DNA from 2 places in the Streptomyces sp. NPDC003016 genome. Region 1 is predicted to be linked to the other one. Evidence: riboswitches for the same ligand, from Rfam matches in the RefSeq annotation. Region 1 holds a riboswitch; the other holds the start of a gene.
The links. A riboswitch is a leader RNA that binds a small molecule or an ion and turns the genes downstream of it on or off. The one in region 1 is predicted to bind cyclic di-AMP.
Positions count from the first base shown of each region.

Region 2: linked by a shared signal. The riboswitch ahead of ACWDZ4_RS11545 (M23 family metallopeptidase) and the one ahead of ACWDZ4_RS06045 (transglycosylase family protein) in region 1 are both predicted to bind cyclic di-AMP.

Region 1 is NZ_JBSFTV010000005.1:154,273-161,844, reverse strand. It holds gene ACWDZ4_RS06070 (NAD(P)/FAD-dependent oxidoreductase) at 1-113, opposite strand, end outside; gene ACWDZ4_RS06065 (Ppx/GppA phosphatase family protein) at 565-1,506, opposite strand; gene ACWDZ4_RS06060 (DUF501 domain-containing protein) at 1,503-2,051, opposite strand; gene ACWDZ4_RS06055 (FtsB family cell division protein) at 2,119-2,595, opposite strand; gene eno (phosphopyruvate hydratase) at 2,726-4,012, opposite strand; gene ACWDZ4_RS06045 (transglycosylase family protein) at 4,271-5,008, opposite strand; cyclic di-AMP (ydaO/yuaA leader) riboswitch at 5,012-5,182, opposite strand; gene ACWDZ4_RS06040 (transglycosylase family protein) at 5,450-6,463, opposite strand; gene ACWDZ4_RS06035 (cytochrome P450 family protein) at 6,577-7,572, opposite strand, start outside.
Region 2 is NZ_JBSFTV010000010.1:181,816-189,387, forward strand. It holds gene ACWDZ4_RS11510 (FG-GAP repeat domain-containing protein) at 1-1,302, shown strand, start outside; tRNA gene ACWDZ4_RS11515 (tRNA-Lys) at 1,390-1,462, shown strand; gene ACWDZ4_RS11520 (DUF5988 family protein) at 1,602-1,802, shown strand; gene ACWDZ4_RS11525 (phosphotransferase-like protein) at 1,951-2,064, shown strand; tRNA gene ACWDZ4_RS11530 (tRNA-Met) at 2,080-2,153, shown strand; gene ACWDZ4_RS11535 (PP2C family protein-serine/threonine phosphatase) at 2,254-3,582, shown strand; gene ACWDZ4_RS11540 (DUF2332 domain-containing protein) at 3,473-4,504, opposite strand; cyclic di-AMP (ydaO/yuaA leader) riboswitch at 4,762-4,909, shown strand; gene ACWDZ4_RS11545 (M23 family metallopeptidase) at 4,921-6,048, shown strand; gene ACWDZ4_RS11550 (PrsW family intramembrane metalloprotease) at 6,193-7,572, opposite strand, start outside.

The sequences.
Region 1 (7,572 bases):
ACCGTGACGGTCGCTTCCGCGTAACGCATCTTCTTGAGGATGCGTCGAGCTGCGTACAGGCCTACGTACCCACCGCCTACTACGAGGATCCTGGGACGCTCCGTGGTGCTCATGCCATCGAGTATCCACCCCTCGGAGGGGGGTGGCTCGTGAGCCCCTTCACAAGCATCCGGGGCACCTCTGCTACACTCCGCCGCCCACGTGACACAGGTCATGGTGCGGCAGGGGAACCACGGTGTACGACAGAGCGTTGAAAACCCCTCGTGAGCTTGTGGTTCGGGACTTTTCGGGGGCTGTACCACCGGCCTGTTTCACCTCGGCGCAACGCGCCCGGAACCGTCCGAAATGCGAGTGGCGCACCCGAGTTGGGCCGCGGACGGGGCCCCGGACCCCCGATCGGAGGCCGACAGCCCCCAATTCCTTGTGAAGAACTTCACGAAGTTCGCCGACGGGGAGCCTCCGCGATGCCCGGGGAGGGCTCGGGGAGGCCCCGGGGAGGGCCTGCGGACCCCGCCCGGAGCCTCTCCGGGCGGGGTCCCGCCGCCCCGGGGTCCGGGCGCCCGCTCAGGCGATGGACCAGCCGATCCCGTCGAGGATGTCGTGTTCGCTGACCACGACCTCCCGGGCCCCGGTCCGCTCCATGACCTCCAGCAGTACGAGCGCGCCGGCCGCGATGACGTCCACCCGGCCCGGGTGCATGACGGGGATCGCGGCCCGCTCGTCGTGCGTCGAGGAGAGCAGCCGGTCGGTGATCTCCGCGACCCGCTCGTACGGAATGCGGGAGTGGTGGATCGCCGCCGAGTCGTACGTTTCGAGGCCCAGCGCGATCCCGGCCACGGTCGTCACCGAACCCGCGAGTCCGACGAGGGTGTGCGCCTCGCGCAGCGGCACCGTCTCCTCGGCGAGGTCGAGCGCGGCGCGGATGTCGGCGCGGATCGCGGCGGTCTGCCCGGGGGTGGGCGGGTCGGTGACGACGCCGTCCCGTACGAGGTGGCGCTCGGTCATCCGTACGCAGCCGATGTCGACGGAGCGGGCCGCCCGTACCCGGTCGTCGCCGGTGACGAACTCCGTGGAGCCGCCGCCGATGTCCACGACGAGGTAGGGCCCGGTCAGGTCCTCGCGGCCGGTCAGCTCCCTGGTCGCGCCGGTGAAGGAGAACTCGGCCTCCTGGTCACCGGTGATCACCTCGGGCTCCACGCCCAGGATGTCGTGGACGCCGCGTACGAAGTCCTCGCGGTTCTCGGCGTCGCGGGAGGCCGAGGTGGCGACGAACCTGACCTTCTCGACGCCGTGCGCCGCGATGGCCTCGGCGTACTCGCGGCAGGCGGCGAAGGTGCGCTCCAGCGCCTCGGGGGCCAGGCGCCCGGTGCGGTCGACGTCCTGGCCGAGCCGCACGATCCGCATCCGGCGGTCGATGTCGGTCAGCTCGCCCGTGGCGGGGTCGGCGTCGGCGACGAGCAGGCGGATGGAGTTCGTACCGCAGTCGATGGCGGCCACCCGGGTCACTTGGCGTCCTCCTGGCCGGTGTCGCCCTCGGCGCACGGCGTCACGCACGGGCCCTTGGCCCACCACTCGGGCAGCAGCGCGAGCGCCTCGTCGCCGAACGGGTTCACCCCGGGGCCGGCCGCCAGCGCGTGGCCGACCAGGACGTGCAGGCACTTCACGCGGTCCGGCATGCCGCCGGCGCTCGGGAAGCCCTGGAGCACCTCGATCGCGTCGCGGCGCCGGATGTAGTCCTCGTGGGCGGCGCGGTAGGCGGCGGCCAGCTCGGGGTCCTCGGCGAGGCGGTCCTGCATCTCCTTCATCAGGCCGGAGCCCTCCAGGGTGCCGATCGCCCCGGCAGCGCGCGGGCAGGTCAGGTAGTACAGCGTCGGGAACGGCGTGCCGTCCTCCAGGCGCGGGGCCGTCTCGACCACGTCCGGCTGTCCGCACGGGCAGCGGTGCGCGATGGCGCGCAGTCCGCGCGGCGGGCGGCCCAGCTGCAGCTTGAACGCGGCGATGTCCGCCTCGGTGGGCTCGGTGCGCGGGGTGGTCGGGGGTGCGGCGTCCATGCGTGCGTTCGTGCCTTCGTGTGTGTCGTGACTGCTGATGACTGGTTGCTGCGCTGCTGACCGCCGGTCACCCGGCCGGGCGGTCGGCCTGGTCGACACCGTCCCAGAGGTTGGTGTACCAGGGACGGCCGGTGCCCGCCCGGTCGTCGCGGCGCTTGTCGCGGGCGCCGGGGTCGACGACGGTGAAGCCCGTCTCCCCCGGCCGTACGAGGTGGAGGTGCTCGCGGGCGAGGCGCTCGATGTACGCGTCGTCCTTGAGCCGGGCCTTCTCGTCGCGGAGCTCCTCGACGCGCCGGCCGGCCTCCCGCATCTTGCGCTGCTGGTCGGCGATCTCGCCGCGCTGCGACACGTACTGACGCATCGGATAGGCGAGGGCCACGATCAGCGAGCACAGGACCAGGACGAGGAGCGCGGCCCGGCCGGTGAGCCGGGAGCGGCGGGCCTGACGGCGGTTCTGCGAGCGGTAGACGCGGGCGGCGGTCTGCTCGCCGAGCACCCGCAGCCTGGTCGCGGTGGAGAACCGGTCCCGGTCCTTCCCGGCCATGTCTCCCGCCTCCCCTGCCGTTACGCACGTACGTCCCCGGACACGGTACGGGACCGCGGCCGGGGACGTACGGACGACTGGCTGTGCTGTTACGCCGTGGCTGGTGCGCCGTGACTGGTGCGCCTCGCGGTTACGCCTTGAAGCGCGGGAAGGCGGAGCGGCCGGCGTACACCGCCGCGTCGTCGAGGATCTCCTCGATGCGCAGCAGCTGGTTGTACTTGGCGACGCGCTCGGAGCGGGCCGGGGCGCCGGTCTTGATCTGGCCGCAGTTGGTGGCGACGGCGAGGTCGGCGATGGTGACGTCCTCGGTCTCGCCGGAGCGGTGCGACATCATGCACTTGAAGCCGTTGCGCTGCGCGAGCTCGACGGCGTCCAGGGTCTCGGTCAGCGAACCGATCTGGTTGACCTTGACGAGCAGCGAGTTGGCGGCGCCTTCCTCGATGCCGCGCGCCAGGCGCTCCGGGTTGGTGACGAAGAGGTCGTCGCCGACGATCTGGACCTTGGTGCCCAGCTTGTCGGTGAGCGCCTTCCAGCCGGCCCAGTCGTCCTCGTAGAGCGGGTCCTCGATGGAGACGAGCGGGTACGCCGCCACGAGCTCCTCGTAGTACTCCGTCATCTCGGCGGCCGAGCGGGACTTGCCCTCGAACTCGTAACTGCCGTCCTTGTAGAACTCGGAGGCGGCGACGTCGAGCGCGAGCGCGATCTGCTCACCGGGGACGTAACCGGCCTGCTTGATCGCCTCCAGGATGAGGTCGAGCGCGGCGCGGTTGGAGTCCAGGTTCGGGGCGAAGCCGCCCTCGTCGCCGAGGCCGGTGGACAGGCCCTTGGACTTCAGGACGGACTTGAGGGTGTGGTAGACCTCCGTGCCCCAGCGCAGGGCCTCGGAGAAGGACTCGGCGCCGATCGGCGCGATCATGAACTCCTGGATGTCGACGTTGGAGTCGGCGTGCGACCCACCGTTGAGGATGTTCATCATCGGAACGGGCAGCAGGTGCGCGTTCGGGCCGCCGAGGTAGCGGAAGAGGGGGAGGTCGGACGCCTCGGAGGCGGCGTGCGCGACGGCGAGGGAGACGCCGAGGATGGCGTTGGCGCCGAGGGAGCCCTTGTTCTCGGTGGCGTCCAGGTCGAACATGGCCTGGTCGATCAGGCGCTGCTCGGTGGCGTCGTAGCCGACGAGCTCCGGGCCGATCTGCTCGATGACGGCGAGGACGGCCTTCTCGACACCCTTGCCCTGGTAGCGGTTCGGGTCACCGTCGCGAAGCTCAATGGCCTCGAACGCTCCGGTGGAGGCACCGGACGGAACAGCAGCACGACCGGTGCTGCCGTCGTCGAGGCCGACCTCGACCTCGACCGTGGGATTGCCTCGGGAGTCCAGGATTTCCCGGGCTACGACGACGTCGATGGACGGCACGAGCATCTCCTTCTGGGATGTGACGCTAGGGGTGCAGGGTCACTTTGGCCTTGCGACAAGAGCCTAACCGGCTCGGGGGCATCGATCGGCCGTTCGCCCGCCCGCTGGGACAAGAAGACGCCCGAATCCCCGCAATAGCGGACGTAACTCTGGGATGTGCGGGACGGCGTTCCGGACTACTGATCGGTAAGGGGAAAGGGGAAACCCCGGCCCGGCGCGCACGGGGGAGCGCGCCGGACCGGGGTGCTCCGGAGGGGAGGCGGGTCAGCCGAGGTGCAGCTGCTGGCCCACGTAGATGACATCGGCGTCGTCGACGATGTCCTTGTTCAGCTCGAAGAGCTTCTCCCAGCCGCCCTTGACCTTCTTCGCTTCGGCGATCTTGCCGAGGGTGTCGCCGGACTTGACCTTGTACTCGCCGTCGCCCTTCTTGATGGTCTTCGGGGCGGCGGGCTTCGCGGTCTCGGCCTTCGGCGCGGAGCGGACCTCGCTGCGCGAGGCGGGCTGCTCGGCGGCGCGCGGGGCGGCCTGCTCCTGCGTCTGCTGCGGCTGGGGCGCGGCCTTCTGCTGCTGCGGCTGCTGCTGCTGCTGCTGCGAGGAGCCGGAGGTGTCGACACCCGGGTCGACACCGTCGTTGGTCAGGCCGCCGGCACCGGCGCAGGCCCAGGCGCCCGGGCCCTGCATGTCGAGGAGCTTCTCGGCGGTGGCTATCTGCTGGGCCTTGGATGCCTTGTCGGCGGTGGGGGCGTACTGCGTGCCGCCGGCGGCGGCCCAGCTGGACGCGGAGAACTGCAGGCCACCGTAGTAACCGTTGCCCGTGTTGATGGACCAGTTGCCGCCGGACTCGCACTGGGCGACAGCGTCCCAGGTCTCGACGGAGGCGGCGGAGGCCGACGTCGCGCCCATCAGCGGGACGGCGACAGCGGCGCCGGTGATGCCGGCGAACGTGGCGATGCGAGTGACCTTGGACGGACGACGGTGCTTGGCCTTGCCGGAAAACAGCATGCGACATCTCCTCACCGACGCCTACGAGGTGAGCTGTCGGGTTCGGGCCAATGAGTGCCCGGCCGCGCGATCTGTGTCGCGCGCCTTAACCCCAAGCCGGTTCCGTCCGTCTTGCGACGTCCGGGCCCGGCGCCTACCTGGGTCCCCCGCTCCTGCCTACGGCGCTTTACGCGTCAGTTCCCCCCGGCCGCCGGCAGGATTCGGCGTGACGGTCGACGGGGCCCGCGGTGGCGAGCGGTTCGACCGTAAACACATGAGCCCGTGATGTTCAAAGAGGAGCATCGCGGAAATATCACCCATTTACCCTCCCCCCTGATCCCCATCCGCGCAGGTCAGGGGCGAGACTGACGGACCGTTCGGGCCGACCGTGTGAAGTGAGGCAAAGAGATCCATGTCTCACTGACACCAATGGGGACATAGCGGCCCGAACTGCCCCCGATTTCAGTCCAGATCGAGGCTTTGGCCAGGGACGATGAGGTCCGGATCGGACCCGACGGCCTTCTCGTTCGCGGCGTAGAGCGCCGGCCAGCCGCCGCGCACGTCGTGCGCGTCGGCGATGGCCCAGAGGTTGTCGCCGGCGCGGACGGTGTAACCCTGGTCCGCGTCCTCGCCCTTGCCCGCGTCCGCTTCCTGCCCTTGCTCTTGCTCCCGGGCGCCGGACGTGTCGACCGCGTCACGTGTCGGTCCGTCACCTCGCGAGGCATGGCGGCCCGATTCGCGGTCGATGCCCGAATCGCCAGATATGACGTCCGCGTCCTCCCGGGCCCCCGCGCCGCGGTGCCTGCCCTGGGAGGCGCCCTTCTCGGAGGTGGCCCCAGCGACCTCACGGGCGGGCGCACCGGGCTTCTCGGCGGCGGCGCCGGCCTCGGCCTCCGCGGAGTCGGCAGCGCCGGCCGGCGGGGTCGTCGCCGGCTCGGCGGACTTCCCGGCCCCGGCCGCCTTCCCGCCCGAGGAAGCCTTCGGGGCCGTAGTGCTCGCCGGCGCCTCGGCCGACGTGTCGGCCTTGGAGCCGGCCTTGGAGCCGGCCTTCGGCGCGGCTTCCGGCCCGGCGGTCGCGCCGCCGCCCGGCGCGGCGTCCTCATCCTCCGTCAGGCCCGAGATGGGCGCGCAGCTCGGCCACGCCTGCGGTCCCTGTTCGGCCAGTACCTTCTCGGCCACCTGGATCTGCTGCGAGCGGCTGGCGAGGTCGGCGCGCGGCGCGTACGCCGTACCGCCGAAGCGCTGCCAGAGTTCCGGCGAGAACTGGAGTCCGCCGTAGTAGCCGTTGCCGAGGTCGGCGCTCCACATGCCGCCGCTCTCACAGTCGGCCACCCGGTCCCAGGTCGTGGCTTCGGCAGCGTTCGCGCCGGTCGCGCCGAGCAGCGGGATGGCGATGGCCGATCCGGCGACTCCTGCCGCGACGACGAGAGCTGGAGCCTGACGGGGGCGGCGGTGTCTACCGTTCCCGGAGCGCATGCGGTGGCCTTTCGAGTGACGGCTGAGGTTGACGGTGAACGTAGCCGCACTCGAACGTCTGTCACAAGTCGATACAGCGGAGATCACATGAAGGTCTCGCCCGTGACGCGCCGTCACTTCCGTTCTGCCCCGAACTGCACGGGCAAGGTGCGCAATCCGCGCATAATGAGGCCGCCACGCCACCGCAGATCGTCGGGTTCTGCCGCAAGCCGCAGATCGGGGAGGCGTCGCAGCAGCGTCGCGATCGCCGTCTGCCCCTCCAGCCGGGCCAGCGGCGCACCGAGGCAGTAGTGGATGCCGTGCCCGTACCCGAGGTGCTGGTTGTCGCGGCGCGCGAGGTCGAGCGTGTCCGGGTCGTCGAAGCGTTCGGGGTCCCGGTCGGCCGCGGCGAGCACGACGAGCACGGGGTCGCCCACCCCGATGTCCCGGCCACCCAGGGTCAGCGCCTCGGTGGCGTACCGCCAGGTCGCCAGCTCCACCGGGCCGTCGTACCGCAGGAGTTCCTCGACGCCCGTGGCGAGCAGCTCCGTGTCCCCCTCGTCGAGTGCGCGCTGGAGGCGCTCGCGCTGCTCCGGGTTGCGCAGGAGCGCGTACACGCCGTTGCCGATGAGGTTGACCGTCGTCTCGAAGCCCGCGAAGAGCAGGATGAAGGCCATCGCTGCGGCCTCGTTCTCGGTGAGGTGCTCGCCGTGGTCGCTGGCGCGGATGAGGCCCGAGATGAGGTCGTCGCCCGGCTCTTCCCGCTTGCGGTGGATGAGCTCGGCGAGGTAGTTGCGCATCTTCTTCACCGACCGGGCGACGCCGCCGCGCGGCCCGCCGCCGTGGCGGATCATCATGCCGGCCCAGTCGCGGAAGTCGTCCTGGTCCTCGCGCGGTACGCCGAGCAGGTCGCAGATCGCGTAGATGGGGAGCGGGAACGCGAAGTCGTGGATGAGGTCGGCCTCCCCCTCCTCCAGGAAGGCGTCGATCAGCCGGTCCGTCAGCTCCTGTACGCGCGGGGCGAACTCGGCCACCGTGCGGGGGGTGAACGCCTTCGACACCAGGCGACGCAGCCGCGTGTGGTCCGGCGGGTCGATGTTCAGCAGGTGCGTCATCAGGTCGGCCTTGCG
Region 2 (7,572 bases), on a different contig from region 1:
AAGGCCGCAGGCAAGCTCGTCCTCACGGCGGTGGACACCGGGCAGGCCCGCAGCCGTACCGTCGGCGAGCTGCCCGGCACGGGGGTCTCGCAGCGGCACGTGCGGTGGACCGTCGACCGCTTCGGCGGGAACGCCGCGTACGTGGACGGCCAGGAGCAGACGCACCTGATCCCGTCCGGTGTCCTCGGACAGCCCATGACCGCCGCCGGAACGCCGGAGGACCGCCCGGAGATCACTCCGCGCGCCTTCGACGCCGTACCCCGGGACGTCACCACCACCCCGCTGTCCAAGCCGGCCGCGTCCTGGACGCTGACGCTGCGCGACAGGGCCACCGGCAGGACCGTCGACACGGTGCGGGGCGGGGCCGCGCGTGAGCTGCTCACCGCCCACTGGCACGGCATGGTCCGGGACGTGCCGGGCGATGTCCCCTTCCCGAACGGCACCTACGCCTGGACGCTGTCCGCCGTACCGGCGGACGGCAACGGTCCCGCGCTGCGGCGGACCGGGACCGTCAGGCTGCGGGAGGCGGGACCGGTGCGCCACGACTTCGCCCTGGGCGACGCCATCGGCGACCTGCTGACGCTCAACAGCTCCGGCTCCTTCACCTTCCAGCACGGAACGGCGGGAGGAAAGTTCTCCGGCAGGACGTCGGGCAGCGGCTGGCCGGTGTCGGCGTACGCCGTGCCGTTCGGTGACGTGAACGGCGACCGGTGCAACGACGTGCTGGTGCGGCAGCCGTCGGGCGAGCTGCGTGCGTACAGGCCCCGCTGCGGGAAGGCGCTGACGCCGTCGGCCGCGTACACCTCGATCGGGACGGGCTGGGGGCAGTACGACGTGCTGACCTCCCCCGGCGACATGAACGGTGACGGCCGTACGGACCTGGTGGCGCGTCAGGCGTCGACGGGAGACGTGTACTTCTACGCGGGCGTGGCCGGCGGGAAGTTCAAGGCCAAGGTGCGGATCGGTGCGAACTGGAGGACGTACGGGCGGATCGCCGGGGTCGGCGACATCACCGGCGACGGCAGGGCGGATCTGCTCGGGCACGACAGGTCGGGCGGGCTGTGGCGCTACGACGGTACGGGGAACGGCACGTTCAAGGGGCGGGTCCAGGTCTTCAAGGACTGGGGCCGGTCGTACAACGCCATCGTCGGCGTCGGTGACCTGAACGGTGACGGCAAGGCGGACATCGTCGAACGCGACTCCGCCGGGAAGCTGTTCCGCAACGACGGCGACGGCCGCGGCTCCTTCGGCGGCCGCACGCAGATCGCCACCGGCTGGCAGAACTACAAGGGCCTGTTCTAGGGTCCGGGCAGACCGCGACGGGCCCGGCAACCGATACCCGATCGGCTGCCGGGCCCGCTGCGGCTATGCTCGGGGGTGACTCGCCGAGGGCCGTTAGCTCAATTGGCAGAGCAGCGGACTTTTAATCCGTTGGTTGTGGGTTCGAGTCCCACACGGCCTACCGCCCCAGGCGGCCGGGAATCCCCGGCCGACCCGCACGTCAGCGCCCCGCCGGGCTCGTCCCGGCCGGGGCGCTTTCGCGTCTTCGGCCCCGGGCTCCTCCGCGTGCGCGCCGGCCCGTGCGTAGGAACACTGGGGGCATGACGGACAAGGCACTTCTCGAAGGCGGCCCGGACGATCTGCGCGGGCGGATCGTCCCGATCACTCCTCCCGGGCAGGAACTGAAGATTCCGCACCGCGGCGGATACGAGCACTTCAAGGTCACGACGAGGCACCAGGACAGCGACGAAGGACGGCTGACCGTCTACGAGTGGTGGGAACGGACGGAGACCGCCGAGTAGCGCCGCCGGGCAACGGCCACCGCCCGGACGGGCGTTGGGCGCGGCCGTTGCGGTGACGCCGTAACAGCTGGCGACCTGGGCGGCCTTCGGGGCCGCCTCGCGGGACCGCGCGGACCGCCCCCGACGGGCTCGGCGTGGTGGGGGCCGGGTGCGGTGCGGGAGCGCTGTCGCCACCGGGCGCGAGGTGACGCGCGGGGGCCGGGTGCCGGGGATGGCGGCGGCGCAGGCGTACGTGGTCGGAGCCGGTCCCCGAATGGCGTAGAGTTGAGTTCAACGACGCGGGGTGGAGCAGCTCGGTAGCTCGCTGGGCTCATAACCCAGAGGTCGCAGGTTCAAATCCTGTCCCCGCTACTGAAGAAGAAGACGAAGGTCCGGATCTCGGAAGAGATCCGGACCTTCGTCGTTTCCGGCTCGCGCCGGGCGTCGCCGTCCCCCGGTCGGCTGCCCCCGGATGGCCGTGCGGCGCGGCTACGGCCAGCCTGGGCTGGGCGCGGTACCGTCCGCACGCGGGTGCGGAGCGAGCGGGAGACCACAGGTGGGGAAGCAAGACGGAGCGGGCGTCGGTGCCGTGAGCGCGGCCCGGCACTTCCTCCGGGCCCTGCCGGCGCTGCTGATCGCCGGCGGGATCGTCTTCGACGTCGTCACGCCGCCGCACTTCACCGCGTCGCCGCTCTTCGCCGCCGCCCCGCTGATCGCCGCGCCGTTCTTCTCCCCCCTCAACACGCTCCTGACCGGTGCCGCCGCGATCGGCGCCGTCGTGGGGCTGCATCTCCACAACGGCACCTCGACCGAGGTCGAGTCGGTGACCGAACTGGTCACCATGGTCACCGTCGCCGTCCTCGCGCTGGTCATCAACCGCGTCGTACGCCGCAGCGGGGAGCAGCTCGCCTCCGCCCGCACCATCGCCGAGGCGGCCCAGCGCGCCGTGCTCCCCACGCCGCCCGGCCGGATCGCCGGTCTGCACGTCGCGGCGCGGTACGAGGCAGCGCAGGCGGACGCGTTCATCGGCGGGGACCTCTTCGCCGTACAGGACACACCGGCCGGGGTGCGGCTGGTGGTCGGCGACGTACGCGGGAAGGGGCTCGGCGCGGTGGAGGCGGTGGCCGTCGTCATCGGGGCGTTCCGGGAGGCCGCCGAGCAGGAGAGGTCGCTCGAAGGTGTCGCGCAGCGGCTGGAGCGGGCACTCATGCGGGAGGGCGCGCGGCGGGACGGGCTGGACGCCTTCGAGGGGTTCACGACCGCCGTGCTCGCCGAGATCCCGCGCGGTCAGGGCGTCGTACGGCTGGTCAACCGCGGCCATCCGGAACCGCTCATGCTGTACGCCGACGGGGATCTCACGGAGATCGTGCCGACCGAGGCCGCGCTGCCGCTGGGGATGGGCGAGCTGGCGGCCTGGCCCGACCGGGCCCAGGAATGCGCGTTCCCGCCGGGCGCCACGCTGCTGCTCTTCACGGACGGCCTCTCCGAGGCCAGGAACGCCGCCGGTGTCTTCTACGATCCGCCCGCGCGGCTGCGCGGGCGGATCTTCCCGGGACCCGAGGAGCTGCTGGACGCGATCACCGACGACGTACGGCTGCACACGCACGGGGCCGCCACGGACGACATGGCCCTGCTGGCGGTCGCACGGCCCGCCGAGGGGCAGCCGGACCGCCGTCGGACCGTGAGCCTGGTCAGGCGGGTGGCGGCGCACTCGCCGCACCTGTCGCACCCGCCTCTCCCGTCGCACTCGTCGCACTCGTCGCACCGAACCAGTGCAGACCCTGGCCGTGCGGAGCCGTGAAGGCGACCGCGCGCTCGTCGAGGGCGAGGGTGAGCAGGTGCTCGTCGTCGGGGGCGGGGGCATCGAGCCAGGGCAGCACGGTGTGGTGCTCGTTGGAGATCCAGTGGCCCGGCAGCGCGCGGACGAGCGCGGCGAACTCCTCGCGGCGGGCGAGCGGCAGGTAGGTCAGTACGGCGGTGTGGAAGACGACCAGGGTGGCGTCCGCCGGGGCGTCGGCGGCCAGCGCCGGGAGGTGGTCGACGAGGTCGCCGCGGACGATGCGGGGGCGGGGCGCCGTACGTACGGCCTCGATGGCGGCGAGCTGCTGGCGCGGGCGCTCCGCACGGCCCGGCCAGATCAGCGACTGGAGCCAGCGGACGTCGTCCTCGTCGGTGGGGTCGAGGGGGTCGAGGTCGATGCCGGCGCGCCAGGCGATGTCGGGCAGCGCGGTGGGCAGGGGCACGGGACCCTCCGTACGGCAGTCGAAGGTGACGGGGGAGGAGCCCAGGACGGCGCCGCCGTCGTAGCGGTAGGCGTAGCGGTCGGGGTGGAGGCACAGGCCGGCGGAGGCGCCGACCTCGATGAGGGCGAGGGGCTGCGGGAGCGCGGCGAGGAGGGGCAGCAGGGTGGCGCAGCGGGCGGGCTCGTTGGTCTGGGTGAAGCGGGTCAGCACGACGGCGCGTACGGCGTCCCAGTGGGCCAGGGTCCAGGCGCGGAAGGACACCCACCGCTCGTGGGGGCCGCCGAGGAAACGGACGGCGGCGAGGAGGAGGTTGGGCTGCTGCTTGTTGCCGGGCGGCAGGGCGGCGATGAGGGCGCAGAGCTCCTCGTCCTCGCTGATGCGGGCGGTGAGTTCGGCGTAGCCGGGGGAGACGCCCTGCGCCTGCTGTTCGGAGAACTCGCGGTAGCGGCCGGCCACGGACCGCGTGCTGTTGGCAACCATGGTGACGAAGCTAGTCCGGCGACACTGTGTAGTCGTAAGACGCCCCTGCGCATAACAATTGACGAACCGTCACCACTTCGAGGTTTCGGAATGTCGATCGGGGGCATGGCAACTCGCCCCGCTGTGACCATATGTGTGGCGATTGGTCCGTGCCAATATCGTTAACGATCACCTGGAACGGCTTGGAAAGCGGACCCGGTGTCTATTAACGTTCGATAACGCAGCGCGGTCGTCCCAGTCGTCACAAGAGACGACACCGTGCGCACGCGCCGAATTCCGCAAGGGAACCGGGGAACCACGTTCCTTGGGGTGAATCGGACTCCTTCGTACCTACGAGGAGGCCCGTAGGAGACCTTCCTGCTCCGAACCCGTCAGCTAACCCGGTAGGCGAGAAGGAAGGAAAGGAGCACGCCTCCGTGGCGTCCAACAGGCCTGCCCCCGAAGCACCCCTGCCCTCTTACGGGTACGAGGTACCGAACGTTCCGAACGCCGCCGGGATTCCCGGTGGCGCCGAGGGAACCTGGGGAGAGTGGAACCCCACCGAGGAGTCCATCCGGCCCGTACGCGGCCGTCATCGCGTCGTCAAGCAGCGCGGCGGAATCGGCCGCAGTTCCACCGTTCTCGGTGTCGGCGTCATCGCCGCGGTCGGCGCGGGCGGCATAGCCACCGCGCAGGACAAGCCGGCCGTCTCGATCTCCCTTCCCGACGCGATAGCGGACTCGCTGCCCGACGCCGAGTCCCTTCCCGGCATAGGCTCCTTGATGTCCGACGACGCGGGCTCCGGATCGGGCTCCGGCGTTCAGGCGGGTACGGGCACGGCGGGCGAAACGATCCTGGCGGCCGCCCCGCTCACCACCGCGGGCGTCACCACCGCCGACGCGCGGCAGGGCACCACCGACGCGGGCGAGGCGCTGCGCGCCCGCATCCTCCAGCAGGCCGAGCAGCAGCAGGACGCCGCCGACGCCGAGGCCAAGGTGGCCGCCGAGGCGAAGGCCGCCGAGCAGGCCGCGGCCGAGGCGGCCGAGCAGCAGAGCGCGGCGGAGGCCAAGGCCGAGGAGGAGAAGCGGAAGGCCGAGGAGGAGAAGCGACAGGCGGAGGAAGAGGCCGCGCGCAAGGCCGAGCAGGAGCGGCTCGCCAAGCTGGCCGCCAGCTACTCGCTGCCGACCTCGTCGTACACGCTCACCTCCACCTACGGCCAGTCCGGCTCGATGTGGTCCTCCGGCCAGCACACCGGCCTGGACTTCGCCGCCCCGACGGGTACGCCGGTCAAGGCCGTGCACGGCGGCACCATCACGTCGGCGGGCTGGTCGGGTGCGTACGGCTACCGCATCGTCCTGGAGCTCCCGGACGGCACGGAGGTCTGGTACTGCCACCTCTCCTCGATGACCGCCACCTCCGGGGAGGTCGGAACGGGCGACGTCATCGGCCGCGTGGGCGCCACCGGCAATGTGACGGGAGCGCACCTCCACCTCGAAGTGCACACGCCCGGCGGCGCCGGCGTCGACCCGGCCGCGTGGCTGCGGGACAAGGGCCTCACGGTCTGACGGCCGGCCGGTGGCCCGGACGGCCTGCTGCCCCGGACGGCCCGGTGGTCCGGTGGTCCGGTGGCCTGACGGTATGTCCCGCGGTTCCCCTCAGTCCCCGGCAGTCCTGGCACACACCCCCCGTCGCCAGGGCTGCCGGCTCTGTTACCGCTGCTGCCGGTACGGGTTGTAGACGGCGTGGTCCCGGTGCGGGGCGGGGCGCTGGGGCGGCGGTCCGTACCACGGCGCCGGTGACGGCCGTGGGTGCGGCCGGGACTGCCGCGGGGGCGGTGGCGGGGCCCATGCCCGGCTCGTCGCCCACGCCGCGTACTCCAGCGCCGGTCCGGCCACGTCCCTGCGCTGCCACAGGTGGTGCAGCAGCTCCTGCTCGCGTGCCGCGAAGTCCGGGCCCACCGCGCCGCGGTGGGCCCGGTGGCGCAGGAAGGCCAGGGACGTCGCGAAGACCTCGTACTCGGCGACGGCACGGGCGGCGGCACGGGCGGCGGCCCGGGACGGGGCCCGCCCGCCGGATGCTGCCCGGCTTCCGTACGCACTGCCCCCGTACGCACTGCCCCCGTACGGACCGCTCCCGTGCGGACCGTTTCCGTTTCCGTTTCCGTACGTACCGCTCCCGTACGCGCGCGCCGCCGCGTCCCGTGCCAGCGAACGGGCCCGCATCGAGGCGAGCGTGAACGGCTCGGCCGGCCGCAGCCAGCCGGCGGCGGCGTAGGCGGGCAGCTCGGCGGCGATCGTGCGCAGCTCGCGCTGGCGTGTCCAGATCACCAGCCAGGTCAGCAGCGCGAAGGCGGGGACCATGAAGGCGGCGTACACCGCGTAGAAGCCGTACGTCCCGAAGACCGCGGAACCGTTCCACAGGGCGTGCACGCCCATCGCGAGCACCAGACCGAGCAGCGGCAGCGCGATCCGCCGCCACCGGCCCGGGCGTCGCTGCGGTGCGAGCGCGGCGAGCCCGAAGCCGATGCCCGTCAACACCGTGAACAGCGGGTGCGCGAACGGCGACATCACGATGCGTACGAAGAAGGTCGCCGCGGTCACCGAGGCGAGGCCGTAGGCGCCCGCCTCCTGGTCCTGGCCGAAGGCGGTGCCGAGGTAGAGGATGTTCTCGGTGAAGGCGAAGCCGGTCGCCGTGAAGCCGGCGACGACCACTCCGTCGACGATGCCGGTGAAGTCCCGTCTGCGGAACAGGAAGATCAGCAGTATCGCCACCGCCTTCGCGCTCTCCTCGACGACCGGGGCTATCACCGTCGCGCCCAGGGATTCGGCCCCCGCCGGGTCGGCGGTGGCCGTGGCTATCCAGCGGGTCGCGAAACTGTTCGCGATGATCGCGACGAGGGCCGCGGCGAACGCGCCCCAGGCGAAGGCGAAGGCGAGGTTCCGCCAGGGTTCGGGCTCCACCCGGTCCAGCCAGCGGAACGCGGCGGCCAGCAGCGGCACCGGCAGCACCGCCAGTCCCAGGCCGACCAGGAAGCCCTGGGTGCCGGTCTGGTCGCGGACGATCGCCAGGATCACCAGGGCACAGAGCGC